Linked DNA regions of Nitratifractor salsuginis DSM 16511. The main gene of each other region encodes a partner of the protein of the gene in region 2 in a complex. Links are inferred from orthologs where the notes say so. Each region holds a gene or a part of one and is shown on either strand. Other genes may lie near its edges.

Evidence for each region. The genes of interacting proteins can lie anywhere in the genome.
Region 1: the proteins of carA (region 2) and carB are in contact, whole or in part, in a solved structure (PDB 1KEE), measured with the Escherichia coli proteins. The link is inferred for Nitratifractor salsuginis DSM 16511 from one-to-one orthologs.

The regions. Positions count from the first base shown.
Region 1 is NC_014935.1:1,214,643-1,223,053, reverse strand. What follows is about bases 1,434-5,244. They hold carB (carbamoyl-phosphate synthase large subunit), read right to left. Parts: upstream 4,904-5,244; coding sequence 1,634-4,903; downstream 1,434-1,633. Other genes in these bases: mreC (rod shape-determining protein MreC), read right to left, coding at 5,079-5,244; NITSA_RS06200 (hypothetical protein), read right to left, coding at 1,434-1,637. Also shown: NITSA_RS06210 (tRNA pseudouridine(13) synthase TruD), read right to left, coding at 1-343; NITSA_RS06205 (YebC/PmpR family DNA-binding transcriptional regulator), read right to left, coding at 381-1,121; more of NITSA_RS06200, read right to left, coding at 1,182-1,433; more of mreC, read right to left, coding at 5,245-6,227; NITSA_RS06185 (rod shape-determining protein), read right to left, coding at 6,248-7,291; ATP-dependent Clp protease ATP-binding subunit ClpX, read right to left, coding at 7,301-8,411. UniProt on the Escherichia coli protein: Large subunit of the glutamine-dependent carbamoyl phosphate synthetase (CPSase).
Region 2 is NC_014935.1:1,903,622-1,910,999, reverse strand. Bases 1-2,778 are described here. They hold carA (glutamine-hydrolyzing carbamoyl-phosphate synthase small subunit), read left to right. Parts: upstream 1-719; coding sequence 720-1,838; downstream 1,839-2,778. Other genes in these bases: NITSA_RS10975 (ComEA family DNA-binding protein), read left to right, coding at 2,347-2,778; NITSA_RS09765 (hypothetical protein), read left to right, coding at 1,940-2,269; NITSA_RS09775 (DUF507 family protein), read left to right, coding at 69-620. In the rest of the region: more of NITSA_RS10975, read left to right, coding at 2,779-2,892; NITSA_RS09755 (D-alanine--D-alanine ligase), read left to right, coding at 3,040-4,089; ccoN (cytochrome-c oxidase, cbb3-type subunit I), read left to right, coding at 4,252-5,718; ccoO (cytochrome-c oxidase, cbb3-type subunit II), read left to right, coding at 5,730-6,398; NITSA_RS09740 (cytochrome c oxidase, cbb3-type, CcoQ subunit), read left to right, coding at 6,409-6,621; NITSA_RS09735 (c-type cytochrome), read left to right, coding at 6,622-7,378. UniProt on the Escherichia coli protein: Small subunit of the glutamine-dependent carbamoyl phosphate synthetase (CPSase).

The sequences.
Region 1 (8,411 bases), 690 kb from region 2 along the record:
GGGGATGGCGGGTGCGTTGCTTCTGCAAAAGCTCCACCCGTTCCGTCTTGAGATTTTTGAGCCCCTTTTCATAACGGATGGGGAGGGTGAAATACTGGATGGTGGTGGCGGCCTTGTCTTTGAGGCCGGCGTAGCCGATCTCCCGCTCACTGGCCCCGGTGGCGGCGCTGAGAATGTTGAGCAAGCGGGAAGTGCTCAGATCCTGTTTGCGGAGTTTGAGCAGCAGGTACTCTCCCCGTCCGGTAGCGGGAGCAAGAGGGATCTCTTCGACATAAAAACGCTCAACACTTTGGAAAAAACGAAAGGAAAAAGGGGCAAAATCCCCGGCATAGGTATGATTCATAGGGGGATTATAGCGTTTTGGAGGGAAAGGGGGGCGCTTAGGCCAGATTGGTGTAGACCACCTGGACATCGTCGTCATCTTCGAGTTTGTCCACCAGGTTGGTTACATCGTCCATCTCTTCGTCGCTGAGCTCCAGAGGCGTGCTGGGGATACGCTGGAGCTGGGCTTTGGTCACTTCGATCCCCCGCTCTTCGAGGGCCTTGGAGAGGCTGCCGAAATCTTTGTAATCTCCGTAGAGACGGATGATCTCTTTGTCTTCGCCGTTCTCCTGGGGAATTTTGTCCTCTTCGATCTCTTCCAGACCGTAATCGATGAGATCCAGCTCCAACTCTTCGAGGTCCAGATCGGGCTTTTTGTCGAATTCGAAGACCGCTTTGCGGCTGAACATAAAATCAAGAGAACCGCTGGTGAGCAGCTCCCCACCGTTGCGCACCAGGATCGCTTTGACATTGGCGACGGTACGGGTGGGGTTGTCGGTGGCGCACTCGATATACATCAGGGTGCCGTGGGGCCCCTTGGCTTCGTAGGCGATCTCCTTGATATCGGCCGCATCCTTGTTAAACGCCCGCTTGATCGCCGCTTCGATATTCTCTTTGGGCATATTCTGGGCTTTGGCGTTGGCGATGGCGGTGCGGAGTTTGGCGTTCATCTCCGGGTCGGGAGAGCCCCCTTCTTTGGCGGCGATGGTGATCATACGCCCCAGTTTGGGGAAGATGCGCGACATTTGCCCCCAGCGCTTGAGTTTGGCTGCTTTGCGGTATTCAAAAGCTCGTCCCATTTGGCTTACCTTTGGAGAAATTTTTTGGAATTATACCCTAGTTCCGTTTACCGCGGAGTATTAACGGATCCGCCGGATCCGCTCCTTGCCTAGGCGCAGAATCGGCGAGGGGGGAGCGGGGGTTCCGAGGGGTTCGACGACCACGTCGGCGTTTTGGCGGGCGAAGTTTTCGTCATAAGGGGCTCCGGCTCGGTTGGCCGAGGTGGTGTACGCCCATCCCCCCAGTCGCGCAAGCAAGAGGAGATGACGGGGATCGCGGATCAGGCGAAAAGAGTTCCCGTTGGGGAGGATGAAGGTCGTCCGTTTACGGCGCCGGACGAGGCGACGGTGTTTTGCCGGAACACGGCCCAGACGGCGGAGGGTATGCAGAGAGTCTAGAGCGTGAATGTAGCGTTTATGCCCGGGGCGCCCCTTGATCCGGTCGAGGCGGGAAGTGTCCTGGCTGAGGAAACCCACCGTCGTATCGGTATCGCTGAGAAAAACCAGTTTTCCCAGAGGCGCCTGCGGGAGTTTCATGCCTGGGAAAGGTAGTCCTGCAGGGCCTTGGGTTCGATGGCGCCGGAACTCTTTTTCAACTCCCTAATCGCCAGGGCCGCCGCTTTGGCCGCCGCCAGGGTGGTGAAATAGGCGACATGGTTGGCCAGGACCGACTGGCGGATCTTCTTGGCGTCCTCTTTGGCCGCTTTGTTGTCGGAGGTGTTGATGGCAAGAGCGATCTCTTCGTTGCGGATCATATCGTCGACATTGGGGCGGCCTTCGCTGATCTTGAGCACCTTGGTGCTGGGGACTCCGGCGGCTTCCAGGGCGGCGTGGGTCCCGGAAGTGGCGACGATCTCGAAGCCCAGCTCTGTGAACATCAGGCCGATCTCCCCGGCGTAGGGCTTGTCGGTCTCCGTCAGGGAGAGGAAGACTTTGCCCTCCAGAGGGATCAGGTTCTTCGAGGCGAACTGGCTCTTGGCGAAGCTCATCCCGAAGGTGCCGCTGATCCCCATCACTTCGCCCGTCGATTTCATCTCGGGCCCGAGGATCAGGTCGGAGCCGGGGAGCTTGTTGAAGGGGAAGACCGCCTCTTTGACGGCTATGTGGTTTTTGAGTCTCGGCTCCATCGGCACGGTGTCGTAGTTGACCACTTTAAACGTGTCGTAGAACTCCAGGGCTTCGCGCAGGTCGCCCCTCACCATGACCCGGGTAGCGACCTTGGCCAGGGGGACTCCAGTGGCTTTGGAGACGAAGGGGACGGTCCGGGAGGCGCGGGGATTGACTTCGATCAGGTAGATTTCACCCCGGTGGATGGCGTACTGGATATTAAGCAGGCCCACGACTCCGAGCCCCAGGGCAATCTCCATCGTTTGGCGCTTCACCTCTTCGAGGAGTTCGGCATCCACGGAGACCGGGGGGAGGGAGCAGGCGCTATCTCCCGAGTGGATCCCCGCCTCTTCGATGTGCTGCATCACCGAGCCGATGTAAACCTCTTTGCCGTCACTGATGGCATCGACGTCGAGTTCGACGGCATTGTCGAGGAATTTGTCGATCAGGACGGGAGAGTCGTTGGAGACCTGGACCGCCTCGTCCATATACTCCCGCAGTTCGGCGTCGTTGTAGACCGTGCGCATCGCCCGTCCTCCCAGGACGAAGCTGGGGCGCACCAGGACCGGATAGCCAATGCGGTTGGCGATGGCGATGGCTTCCTCTTTGGCGAAGGCGGTGCCGTTGGCTGGCTGCTTGAGGCCCAGTTTTTCGATGAAGGCGCTGAACTTCTCCCGGTCTTCGGCCAGGTCGATGACCCGGGCGGGGGTTCCTATGATCTTGGCGCCGATGGCGGTGAGGTTTTTGGCCAGTTTCAGGGGTGTTTGGCCTCCGAAGTGGACGATGACCCCATCAGGTTCCTCGGTTTCGATCACTTTACGGACATGCTCGAAGTCGATGGGCTCGAAGTAGAGCACGTCGCTGGTATCGTAATCGGTGGAAACCGTCTCGGGGTTGCAGTTGTACATCAGGGAGTCGATCTTCATATCCTGCAGGGCGAAGGCGGCGTGGACGCAGCAGTAGTCAAATTCGATTCCCTGGCCGATCCGGTTGGGGCCTCCGCCGATGACGAGGACCTTCTTTTTGCCCGCTTCGGGTTTGCGGCCCGCGTCGGGGAGGGGGGTGATGTTGGTGGTGGAGTAGAGGTAGGGGGTGAGGGCTTCGAACTCGGCGGCACAGGTGTCCACCTCGTTGTATTGCTGCTCAACGCCCAGCTTTTTGCGGGCGGTGTAGATATCGTTTTCGGTGAGGCTGAGCCCCTCTTTTCGGTTGAGGACCGCCGCGATCATCGCATCGCTGAAGCCGTCGCATTTGAGGCGGTGGAGCTGTTCGGCGTCGTGGAGGGTCTCCAGGGTGACGGCGGCTTCAGCGGCGGCTAACTCTTCAAACTGATAGAGGAACCAGGGGTCGATGCGGCAGAGCTCGTGGATCTCTTCGACACTCTTGCCCCGGCGCAGGGCTTCGAAAACGTAGCGGAAGCGCTCGGCATTGGGGCGGCGGATCTCCCGCACCAGGGTCTCTTCGTCGCAATCGACGGGGTCGAAACCGATGAGCCCCGTCTCCAGGGAGACCAGGGCCTTTTGGAAAGACTCTTTGAAAGTCCGCCCGATGCTCATCACTTCGCCCACCGATTTCATTGCGGTGGTGAGGGTACTGTCGGCCATGGGGAATTTTTCGAAAGTGAAGCGGGGGATCTTGGTGACGATGTAGTCGATGACCGGCTCGAAACTGGCGGGGGTACCGGTGATGTCGTTACTGATCTCATCGAGGGTGTAGCCCACGGCCAGGAGAGTGGCGACCTTGGCGATGGGGTAGCCGGTGGCCTTGGAAGCCAGGGCCGAGGAGCGGGAGACCCTGGGGTTCATCTCAATGACAATCATACGTCCCGTCTCGGGATTGACGGAGAATTGGACATTCGAGCCGCCGGTATCGACGCCGATCTCCCGCAAAATGGCGAAACTGGCGTCCCGCATACGCTGATACTCTTTGTCGGTCAGGGTCAGGGCCGGTGCGACGGTGATGGAGTCGCCGGTATGGACGCCCATAGGATCCAGGTTTTCGATGGAGCAGACGATGATGCAGTTGTCGGCGCGGTCGCGGATGACCTCCATCTCATACTCTTTCCATCCCAGGAGCGACTCTTCGATAAGGATTTCATTGATGGGGCTGGCTTCAAGCCCACCTTTGGCGATCTCTTTGAACTCGTCCATATTGTAGGCGACGCCGGAACCCCCGCCGGCGAGGGTATAGGAGGCGCGGATGATCAGGGGAAAGCCGATCTCTTTGGCGGCGGCGATCGCTTCATCCATATTGTAGGCGTATTTGGAGATGGGAAGGTCCATCCCGATCTTTTGCATCGCCTCTTTGAAGGCTTGGCGGTCTTCGCCTTTTTTGATCGCCTCGGGATTGGCGCCAAGGAATTCGACCCCGTCGAGCATCCCCCGCTCATACATCTCCATCGCGACGTTGAGGGCGGTTTGGCCTCCCATCGTGGGGAGGATGGCATCGACCTTCTCTTTTTCGATGATGCGGGCGATGATCTCGGGTTCGATGGGTTCGATATAGGTGCGGTGGGCAAACTCGGGATCGGTCATAATGGTCGCCGGGTTGGAGTTGATCAGGACGACCCGGTAGCCGAGCTCCTTGAGGGTCTTGGCGGCCTGGGTACCGGAGTAGTCGAATTCACAGGCTTGGCCGATGACGATGGGGCCGGAGCCGATCAGTAAAATGGTTTGGATATCTTCGCGCTTGGGCATAGAGAGCACCCCTTCGGTTTTAGTTGGATATTATACTCGAAAGTCCCATAGAAGCGTATTAGTTATTTTCAGAGAGCTGAGAGTTGAGAGCTGAGCGTTGAGCGCTGAGAAGATTGGTGCCATTGACTTCCGAATCCCAAATCCATAATCTTCAATCTTCTATCTTCCATCCCACTCAGGGGCGGGTTTCGTTTAGGATGTCGAAGGGGGAGGGATGATGGCGTTTTCGGGGTGCTTTTTTCTCCGGGATGGGTTGCTGTTGGAGCGGTCCCATATTCTCTTTCGGGAGCGTCTGTTGTTGGGTCGGCAGGGTCTTGGCTTTCGGCAGGGTAGAGCTTTTGGGGTGTTTTTTGGGTTTGTTGATCCTCACGGGTTTGGGTTCGGGTTCCTGGGGGATCTCAAACTCCGCGGGATTGATCTCCAACTCTTTGGTCTGGACCGCTTCGGGAATACTGCTGATATTGTGATCGGCCTGGCGGGGTGCCTGGTGGGCATAGGGATACTCTTGCCCGGGGAAGGAACGGTTCTGATCGTAGGAAGAGGCCAGATAGGGCTTGGCATCGGTGATCAGGAAGAAGAGCCTCGGGTGCATCGTATCGGCATAAGGGCGGACGTAGGCGGTTTTGTAACTCCCCTCGATGGCGACGCGGACCACTTCTCCCACGGGGACATAGGCGAAGAAGATCCCGTCGAGCCCGCTGGTCTCGACCCGGTCACCCGGTCGGATTTTAGCCCATTTTGGGATGTATTTGACGGCGATGAGCTTGTCGCCGGTTCCCATAGCGATTCCCGGGTAGCGTTTGGGCCCGGTATAGACGCTGAAACGGCTTTTGGGATTGGTGATTAGATAGCCGTAGAGGATCCCCTTTTTGAGTTGGGCGGTTCCGGCGACCACTTCATCCTGGATCAAGCCATAGACCTTGCCCTCTTCGAGGGGGGTCTTTTTGGGAAGGCTGAGGAGGATTTCGTCGAATTTGTTGAGCTTGACATAGGAGACGGTATCGACAAGGGTGATGTTTCTGTAGGGAAGCTTCTGCAAAGAGGGAAGCTTGTTATAAATACTGGCGATCTGCCGCAGGTAATGGGTTTGGTCGAGGAGGTATTTTCTCAGGACCCGATTTTCCCGGGTGAGCTTCTCGATCTGCTCTTTTTGCATCAGGTAGCTGTGGCTCTTGTCACTGAGATTGCGAAGGATGTTTTTGTATCCCGTTTTGATGGGATTGATGAAACCGATAAGGCTGCTTCGGATTCCCTGCCTGTTTTGACCCAGGAGCACAAAGAGGATCGTCGCCAGGAGCAGGAGGAGAAGGAGACGGGACTTCATTCAGTATCGGAAAACGACGATCAATCGTCGAAAGCGGCCTGCTGGAGAAGATCCAGCTCATCCAGGGCTTTGCCGGTACCTTTGGCGACCGCCAGAAGCGGGTCTTCGGCGATGTAAACCGGAAGCTTGACGATATCGGAGAGGTATTTGTCCAGGCCGCGGATCAGGGCCCCGCCGCCGGTGAGGACCACTCCGTTTTCCACGATATCTCCGGCCAGGTCGGGAGGAGTTTGCTCCAGGACGCTCTTGAGGGCTTCGGCGATCTGCTTGAGCTGTTCAGCCATCGCTTCACGGATATGCTCACTGGTGATCTCTACGGACGTTAGGGTCCCCTCCACCTGGTCACGACCCCGCACAGTGGTGATGAGCTCCTCATCGAGTTTGATGGCGGTCCCGATCTTGATCTTGAGCTCTTCGGCGACCCGATCCCCGATCAGGAGGTTGAATTTCTTTTTGACATAATCGACGATGGAAGCGTCGAGTTTGTCCCCGGCGACTCGGATCGATTTGCTGATGACCAGGCCGCCCAGGGAGATGACGCCGATCTCGGTGGTTCCGCCCCCGATGTCGACGACGAGGTTCCCCTGGGGATCTTTGACCGGCAGGCCGGCCCCGATGGCGGCGGCCATAGGCTCTTCGATCAGGTAGACATAGCGGGCGCCGGCATTGAGGGCGGACTCTTTGACCGCTTTGCGTTCAACCTGGGTCAAACCGTAGGGAACGCAGATGACGACCCGGGGAGAGGAGAAGCTTTTTCGCCCATGAACTTTGCGGATGAAGTATTCGATCATCATCTCGGTGACGTGGAAATCGGCGATGACGCCGTCTTTCATCGGGCGGATCGCTTTGATGTTCCCCGGGGTTTTACCGACCATGTTTTTGGCTTCCTGGCCGACGGCGAGGATGTGCTCCTGGCCGTGCTTGTCCACCTGGATGGCGACGACGGAGGGTTCGTTGATGCTGATCCCCTGGCCTTTGACCAGGACCAGGGTGTTGGCTGTCCCGAGGTCGATGGCCAAGTCTTTGGAGAAGGCCCCGAAAATGTTTTTGACAAATCCGAACATGCTGATCCTTTATGCGCTTTTTTTCTGTTTGAGATAGAGAGGCTGTGCTTTCTTCTCCACGACATCAGGGGTGATGACCACTTCGTACCCTTCCAGCTCAGGTAGTTCGTACATGATATCCAGCAGGATCTCCTCGAGAATGGAGCGTAGACCCCTGGCCCCTGTTTTGCGCTCGATGGCTTTTTGAGCGATCTTCTCCAGGGCTTCGGGCTGGAAGGTCAACTGGACCCCGTCGAGCTCGAAAAGCTTCTGATACTGCTTGACCAGAGCGTTTTTCGGCTCGGTGAGAATGCGGACCATATCCTCCACCGTGATAGGGTTGAGGGTGGCAATGACGTGCAGACGGCCTATGAGCTCGGGGATCAGGCCGTAGTTGACCAGGTCGTCGGGCTCCACGAAACGCAGGAGGTTCTCCTCCTCGTTCTTGCTGTGCTGCTTTTGCCCGAAGCCCATAATGTTTCCACCCAGGCGACGTTTGATCATTTCATTGAGTCCGTCAAAAGCTCCCCCGCAGATAAAGAGGATGTTGGACGTATCGATCTGGATGAAATCCTGGTTGGGGTGTTTGCGTCCTCCCTTGGGCGGGATGTTGACGACGGAGCCTTCGATGATCTTCAGCAGGGCCTGCTGGACCCCTTCACCGGAGACATCCCGGGTGATGGAACGGTTCTCACCCAGGCGGGCGATTTTGTCGATCTCGTCGATGAAGACGATTCCCTTTTCGGCTTTGTCCACGTCTCCGTCGGCGGCCATTAGGAGTTTGGTAAGGATGTTCTCCACATCTTCGCCTACATAACCGGCTTCGGTGAGGTTTGTCGCATCGGCAATGGCGATGGGCACATCGAGGAAGCGGGCGATACTCTGGGCCAGGAGGGTTTTCCCGCTTCCGGTGGGGCCGATGAGCAGGATGTTGGATTTGGAGATCTCGGTATCGTCGTCTTCAATATGCTTGAAGAGGCGCTTGTAATGGTTGTAGACGGCGACGGAGAGGGTCTTTTTCGCTTCCTCCTGACCGATGACGTATTCGTCGAGAAAGTGTTTGAGTTCTTTGGGGGTCAGGAGTTTGGGGTTGAATTCCCTTGCCGGCTGCTGTTCCTCTTCATCGCCGAAGAGGATTTTG
Region 2 (7,378 bases):
GATCGATCGCCGATCTTCACCGTGATTGGATATAATTTTTAGAGCGTATGACCGCCAAAAGGATGAGTATGAGATTGAAACCGCAACAGACCGGATACGTAGCGAGCAAGGTAGCCATCGATCTGGCCAATGCCCCCTTCGTCAAGCTTCTCAAAGGCAAGGATGCCGTCCGGGAGAAGGTCAAAGAGCTGATCGACGCGAATCTGCAGATCGAAAAAGCACTCGATGAGCAGGTCCACAAGATCATCGACGAAAACTACGATGAGATCGAGTTTCAGCACGCCGATGAGCGACAGCTCTTCTTTATGATCAAAAAGAAGCTGGCACCCGAATACGGTGTGATTATGAACTACGACGACCGTTACAACGATCTCTCCCACAAGATCCTCGATGAGCTCTATGAGAATTATCTCATCGAATATGATGTCAATGAGAACCAGGTCAAAAACGTTATCTTCAAAGCCTTCAAAGAGTTCGCCAACGCCTATGAAGAGATCGACGACATCGTCTACAACAAGATCCGGAACATGGAGCGTGAAGTCATTCCCGGCTCCCAGGATTACGAACTCCTCTATGAGCGGCTCTACCAGGAGGAGCTGAGACGGCGGGGTATGTTGTGATGCCGGAGGCATCAGAGCAAATGAGGAGTTAGGAATGAGGAATGAGGAATTAAGGAAAGCGTTGCCTTGCAACGCCTTTGAATTGAGAATGAGGTAAAAATGCAGAAGGTTTCACTCTATTTTGAGAACGGGCTCTTTTTGGAGGCGCGCAGTTTCGGTGCCGAGGGGACGGCGGTAGGGGAGATCGTCTTCAACACTTCGATGACCGGTTACCAGGAGATCGTGACTGATCCCAGCTATGCCGGTCAATTCGTCACCTTTACCATGACCGAGATCGGCAATGTGGGGTGCAATGCCCAGGATATGGAGAGCCGTGGAGCCTTTTGCAAGGGGATCCTGGTACGTCAGTATCAGAAGCGCCCCTCCAACTTCCGCAGCGAAGAGCCCCTCGATGCCTTGCTCAAACGCTTCGGTGTGATGGGGATCTGCGATATCGATACCCGCTATCTGACCCGGATGATCCGCAATCAGGGGGCGATGGAGATGATCGCTTCGACGGAAATCCACGACAAAGAGGAGCTCAAAAAGCGCCTGGAGGCCGCTCCGAGGATCGAAGAGATTAACTACATCGAAGAGGTGAGCACCGACGAACCCTATGTGCATGAAGAGGGACGCTACGATGCCAAAACCTTCCGCTATGAAAAACCTCAGACCAGCAAAAAGATCGTCGCTTATGACTTCGGGATCAAACGCAACATCCTCAATGAATTGACTCACGCCGGCATCCGGGTAGAAGTGATCCCCAACGATACGCCTGCCGAGCAGGTCATCGAGCGTTTCCAGGCGGGAGAGATTGATGGAGTCTTCCTCTCCAACGGCCCCGGCGATCCGCTGATCCTCCACGATGAAAAAGAGCGCACCCAAAAGCTCCTGGATGCCAGGATCCCCATGTTCGGCATCTGCCTGGGGCATCAGATGCTCTCCATCGCCCATGGCTACGATACCTACAAGCTCAAATTCGGACACCACGGAGGAAACCATCCGGTCAAAAATGTCGAAAAAGGCACCGTGGAGATCACCGCTCAGAACCACAATTACAATGTCCCCGAAAGTTTGACAGAAGTAGCGGAAGTAACCCATGTTAACCTCTTCGACAATACCATCGAAGGGGTACGCTACAAAGAGGAGCCGGTCATGTCGGTTCAACACCACCCCGAAGCGAGCCCCGGCCCCCATGAAAGTGCCTATATTTTCAAAGAGTTCTATGAGATGCTCTGAAAAATAAATGAGGAATGAGGAGTGAGGAATTAGGAATTGACGTATGTGTTGCTTCGCAACACCTTTTTTCTTAAATATAGAGCATTTAGCACAAATAATAGATGAAAAAACTCCGACTTTATCTCCACGAATTGCTCGACGATCCTGTCGTCACCTATCCTGCCTGGTATCTGCTTAGCCCCAAACTTTACCGCGACGAGAACCTGCGGGAGACTCTGCGAAAGATCCATTTGATGGAGTTTGATGCCTGTGTGCATCCCGCTGAGCCTTCGGAGATTTTTTCGGCTCTGCGTCAGAGGAACTATCCCATCTATCTCGAAAAATATGCCGTCGGATATTTCGGCGGAAGGGTGATGTATCTCGAGAGCGGAGGCTGGAAGAGTATGCCCCTGAGCGAAGAAGCTTTTGAAATGAGCAATTGGCTTTTGTAGAGTCAGAACCTAACTATTTTTATATAAAATTATCTATTTTACATTATAATTACCGCATCTCACACCAAAGGAACAGTATGAAAAAAGTTCTCTTGCTCTTGTCACTCTGCTTTGCGTTCGCTTTCGCCCTCAATCCTCAAACCGCTTCCAAAGAGGAGCTCATGAGTATCAAGGGGATCGGCCCGGTCAAAGCCGCGGCGATCCTGAAATGTCGACGTACCCATACCATACGCAATAGAGAGGATTTGATGAAAGTCCAGGGGATCGGACCCGAGATCGCCGAGAATGTCTACAAAAATGTCAAAGCAAAGGCGCCTGGCACTGCATCAGCCTCTCGTTCGAAAACAAAGTCTTCAAAAACAGGCTCTCCCCGATCCTCCGGCACGACCAAAAAGAAAAGTGCTGCTTCCGACAGATTGAAAAGCAAGGTCGAAGAGGAAAAGGTCCAGCTCAAAAAGGACAAAGCGGCATTGAAAAAGGCTCAAAAAGCCAAGGACAGCAAAAAAGCGGCCGTCCTCAAAAAGAAGATCGCCAAGGAGGAGTCTCAGCTCAAAAAGAATGAGAAGGGATTGAAGACGTCTCAAAGCAAAAAGTCCAGGAAAAGTCCCAAAAATAAAAAATAGAGCCTTGTCTCTATGATTTCTATCCGCTTTTTCCGGATAGAGATGCCCTCTTTTTACTTCTAATCCGGTTTCCTGACACTTTTCCGAAAGCAATAATGTTAAAATGGTGCCATCAAATCCCCAGTGGAATGAAAGAGGTATCGTGATATGAAAATCGCCATTCTCTTCGGCGGCTCCAGTTATGAACATGAGATCAGCATCGTCAGCGCAATTACCCTCAAAAAGAGTTTGAAGCGAAATGAACCGCTCTTTATTTTTGTCGACAGCGCCCGGGAGTTCTATCTCATCGAACCCGAAAAGATGAAATCCAAGACGTTTAGCTCCGGTGAGTACAAAAAAGCCAAAAAGCTCTCCCTGGAAAGGGGAGGCTTTTCGATGGCAGGAGGATTGTTGGGAGGCCGCAAGCCCCTTGAATTCGATTGCCTGCTCAATCTCATTCACGGTCGGGACGGTGAAGACGGCAAGATCGCCGGAATGATGGAGTTTTTCAGGATCCCTTTTATCGGTCCGAGGTTGGAAGCGTCGGTGATGAGTTACAGCAAGCTCAATACCAAGCTCCTGGCCCAGGCACTGGGAATTTCGGTTTTGGAGTATGAGCTGCTTCGAAAAGAAGGGCCCCGGAAGCTCTCCCGACTTGAATATCCGGTCATCGTCAAGCCGGTACACCTTGGCAGCTCCATCGGGGTCAGTATCGTTCGCGAAGCTTCCCAGCTCGATTATGCTCTCGATGTGGCTTTTGAATTCGATGATTTGGTGATTGTGGAGCCCTTTGTGGAGGGAATCCGGGAGTACAACCTCGCCGGCTGCAAAACCTCCGCCTGGGAACTCTCACTGATCGAAGAACCCCAGAAAGAGGAGTTCCTCGATTTCGACAAGAAGTACATGGACTTCTCCCGGGATACGCGGGTGCAGGAGGCGGTGATCGACGCCCCGCTCAGGGAGCGTCTGGAAACGGCTTTCAAAAATATCTACGATCCTCTTTTCCTCGGGAGCCTGATCCGCTGCGACTTTTTCGTTGTGGAGGAGAAGGTGTATCTCAATGAGATCAATCCGATCCCGGGGTCGATGGCTCATTACCTCTTCGATGATTTTGAAGGGATCATAGAGCGTTTGGCGAAGAATTTGCCGAAAGAGAAGAGTATTCCCGTCGATTATCGCTACATCCACTCGATCCAGAGTGCCAAAGGGAAGGCGTGACAGGGCCCTTCCCTCCTAAAACTTATACATAAATTAAAAATATAATCTAATTATCCCCTCCGAATAAAATCCTTCCTGTTTAAGTTTTTTTATAGCTATGAGCGCCTATAATATGCCGTTACCGTTACATCGTCGTAACAAAATCTTATTTAGGAGGCTTGTATGCAGTCTAGTGCAGCGCTGGAATATGATTATTCCGTTGCCAAACTCTACATGTGGACCGCGGTCATTTTCGGTATTGTCGGAATGACCATCGGTGTTCTGATCGCGTCTCAATTGGCGTTCCCGGAACTCAACTATCTTTTCGGTGAGTACGGGACATTCTCCCGCCTGAGACCCCTTCACACCAACGTGGTCATCTACGGATTTACCGTCAGCGGGATCTTCGCGTCGTTCTACTACGCCGCGCCCCGTGTTTTGAAGGTATCCTTGGGTGAATCGAAGCTTCTCAAAGGCCTGGGTTACCTGCAGTTCGGTCTCTATCTGATCGCGGCGACCTTCCTGGTCATCAGCCTGGCGATGGGAATCACCGCTAGCAAAGAGTACGCTCAGATGGAATGGCCTCTGGATGTCCTGATCGTCGTGATCTGGGTTCTCTGGGGAATTATTATGTTCGGCCTGATCGGTATGCGCCGTGAAAAAGCCCTCTACATTTCCATGTGGTATTACATCGCTACTTTCCTCGGGGTAGCGATGCTCTATCTCTTCAACAACATGGAAGTTCCCACCGTCTTCTTCTCCGGCGGACTCGGTCACTGGTATCACTCCGTCTCCATGTATGCCGGAACCAACGATGCATTGGTGCAGTGGTGGTGGGGTCACAACGCGGTGGCCTTCGTCTTCACCGTGCCCATCATCGCAATCATCTACTACTTCCTGCCCAAAGAGTCCGGACAGGCTGTCTACTCCTATAAGCTCTCTCTGCTGAGCTTCTGGGGACTGATGTTCGTCTATCTCTGGGCCGGTGGTCACCACCTGCTCTGGTCCACCGTTCCCGATTGGATGCAGACCATGGGTTCTGTCTTCTCTGTCGTACTGATCCTCCCCTCCTGGGGTTCTGCGATCAACATGCTGCTGACAATGAAGGGTGAGTGGAATCAGCTGACCGAGAACCCCCTGATCAAATTCATGGTTCTCGCCTCCACCTTCTATATGCTTTCGACTCTGGAAGGTCCCATTCAGGCGGTCAAGTCGGTCAACGCGATCGCTCACTTCACCGACTGGATCCCCGGTCACGTTCACGACGGTGTTCTGGGATGGGTTGCCTTTATGATCTTTGCGTCGATGATGCATGCGGCTCCCCGCGTCTTCAAGCGTGAAATCTACAGCAAGTCTCTGCTTGAGGCTCAGTTCTGGATCCAAACGACTGGTGTTGTTCTCTACTTCACCTCGATGTGGATCGCCGGAATTACCCAGGGTATGATGTGGCGTGCAGTCGATGAGTACGGTAACCTGATGTACAGCTTCATCGATACCGTATCCGTTCTGCACCCCTACTATACGATTCGTGCAATCGGTGGTCTGCTCTATTTGATCGGTGTGTTCATGTTCGCTTACAACTTCTTCATGACAGCGACCGCAGGACGCAAACTCGAGCAGGAGCCTCAGTTCCGCTCCCCTATGGCCTAAGGAGGTAAAGAATGTTTCATTGGTTGGAAAAAAATCCCTTCCTCTTCTCGGTAGGGGTCTTCATCGTTATCGCGTTCGCGGGACTGGTAGAGATCCTGCCTGACTTCGCCAAAGCGTCTCGCCCTATCGTCGGGCTCAAACCCTATACCGTTCTGCAATTGGCCGGTAAAGAGGTGTATAAGAAAGACAACTGCATCGCCTGCCATTCGCAGCTGATCCGTCCTTTCAAAGCTGAGACTGACCGCTACGGTAAGTATTCCCTCTCCGGAGAGTATGCCTATGACCGTCCCTTCCTCTGGGGATCCAAGCGGACCGGTCCCGACCTGCACCGTGTCGGTAACTACCGGACACCCGAGTGGCATGCCAACCACATGTGGGATCCCAAATCGGTCGTTCCCGCGTCGATCATGCCCGCGTATAAGCATCAGTTCAAGAACATTGCTGATCTCGAGACCGCTTATGCGGAAGCCGTAACGGTCAAGAAGGTCTTCAATACTCCCTATGGCGATGATATTCAGCCCGGCAAAGCTGCCTTCGAAAAGTATTACAAAGAGAAGGCCCTCCCCGAAGCGCTCAAGATCGCCAAAGAGATGAAGAACAAAGAGGTTCTCGCACAGGTCCAGCAAGGTAAGATCCCCGAGATCGTCGCCTTGATTGCCTACCTCGAACGTCTGAAGTAAGGAGTCTGCGGTGACATTGACCGAGTTGCAGGGTTACGCCTATTTCTTTCTCACGGTTTTCCTGGTCGTGATTCTATATGGTTATATCCTGCATCTCTACCGCAGTGAAAAGAAGGGTGAAGCGGATTATGAAAAGTACGGGAAAATGGCGCTCGACGACGAGCTCCACGACAAGCCCGTCGAAGCGAATCCCAAAGTTATGAACGAAAAGAAGGAGCGTTAAATGAATTCATTCATTGTCAAAGGGCTGGTGCTCGCCGGGGTATTGATCGTGGCGACGCTGGTGGTGATCAAGCAGATGCATATCGATCTGAGCGATCCGGTCAACCTGATCACATTCCTGGGTGCTGTGGCCATTGCCGTTCTGACCTTCGGGGTCGGAGCGAAATATATGGCTCAGATGAAGACCGATACCGCCAGTGGAGAGCTGGCTGAAGAGAACTGGGACGGTATCGGTGAGTATAAAAACGAACTGCCTTCCGGTTGGGCTTGGTCTTACGTAGGTGTTATGATCTGGGCGATCTGGTATTTCCTCTGGGGATATCCCCTCAATGCCTACAGCCAGATCGGAGAGTACAACAAAGAGGTCAAGAACTATCAAAAGAAGTTCGAAGCAAAATGGAAAAACCCCTCTCCCGAGGTCCTCAGAGATATGGGTGAGTCGATCTTCCTGGTCCAGTGTGCTCCCTGTCACGGTGAAACCGGTGATGGTTTGGACGGTAAAGCGCAGGATTTCACCAGCCGGATGACCAAAGAGCAGATCCTGGCTGTCATCAAAAGCGGCCAGCATCAGTTGATGTATCCTCTGGGTGCCATGCCTGCGGGTATGGCTTCCGGGAAGCAGGCTGAAGAGGTTGCCGCTTGGATTGCCGGTGGAATGAAGGGTAAAGCGCCCGCTACCTGGGCGACCTGTGCCGGTTGCCATGGTCAGGACGGTAAAGGTAACGGCGGCAGCGCACCCGACCTTGCCGAATATGACG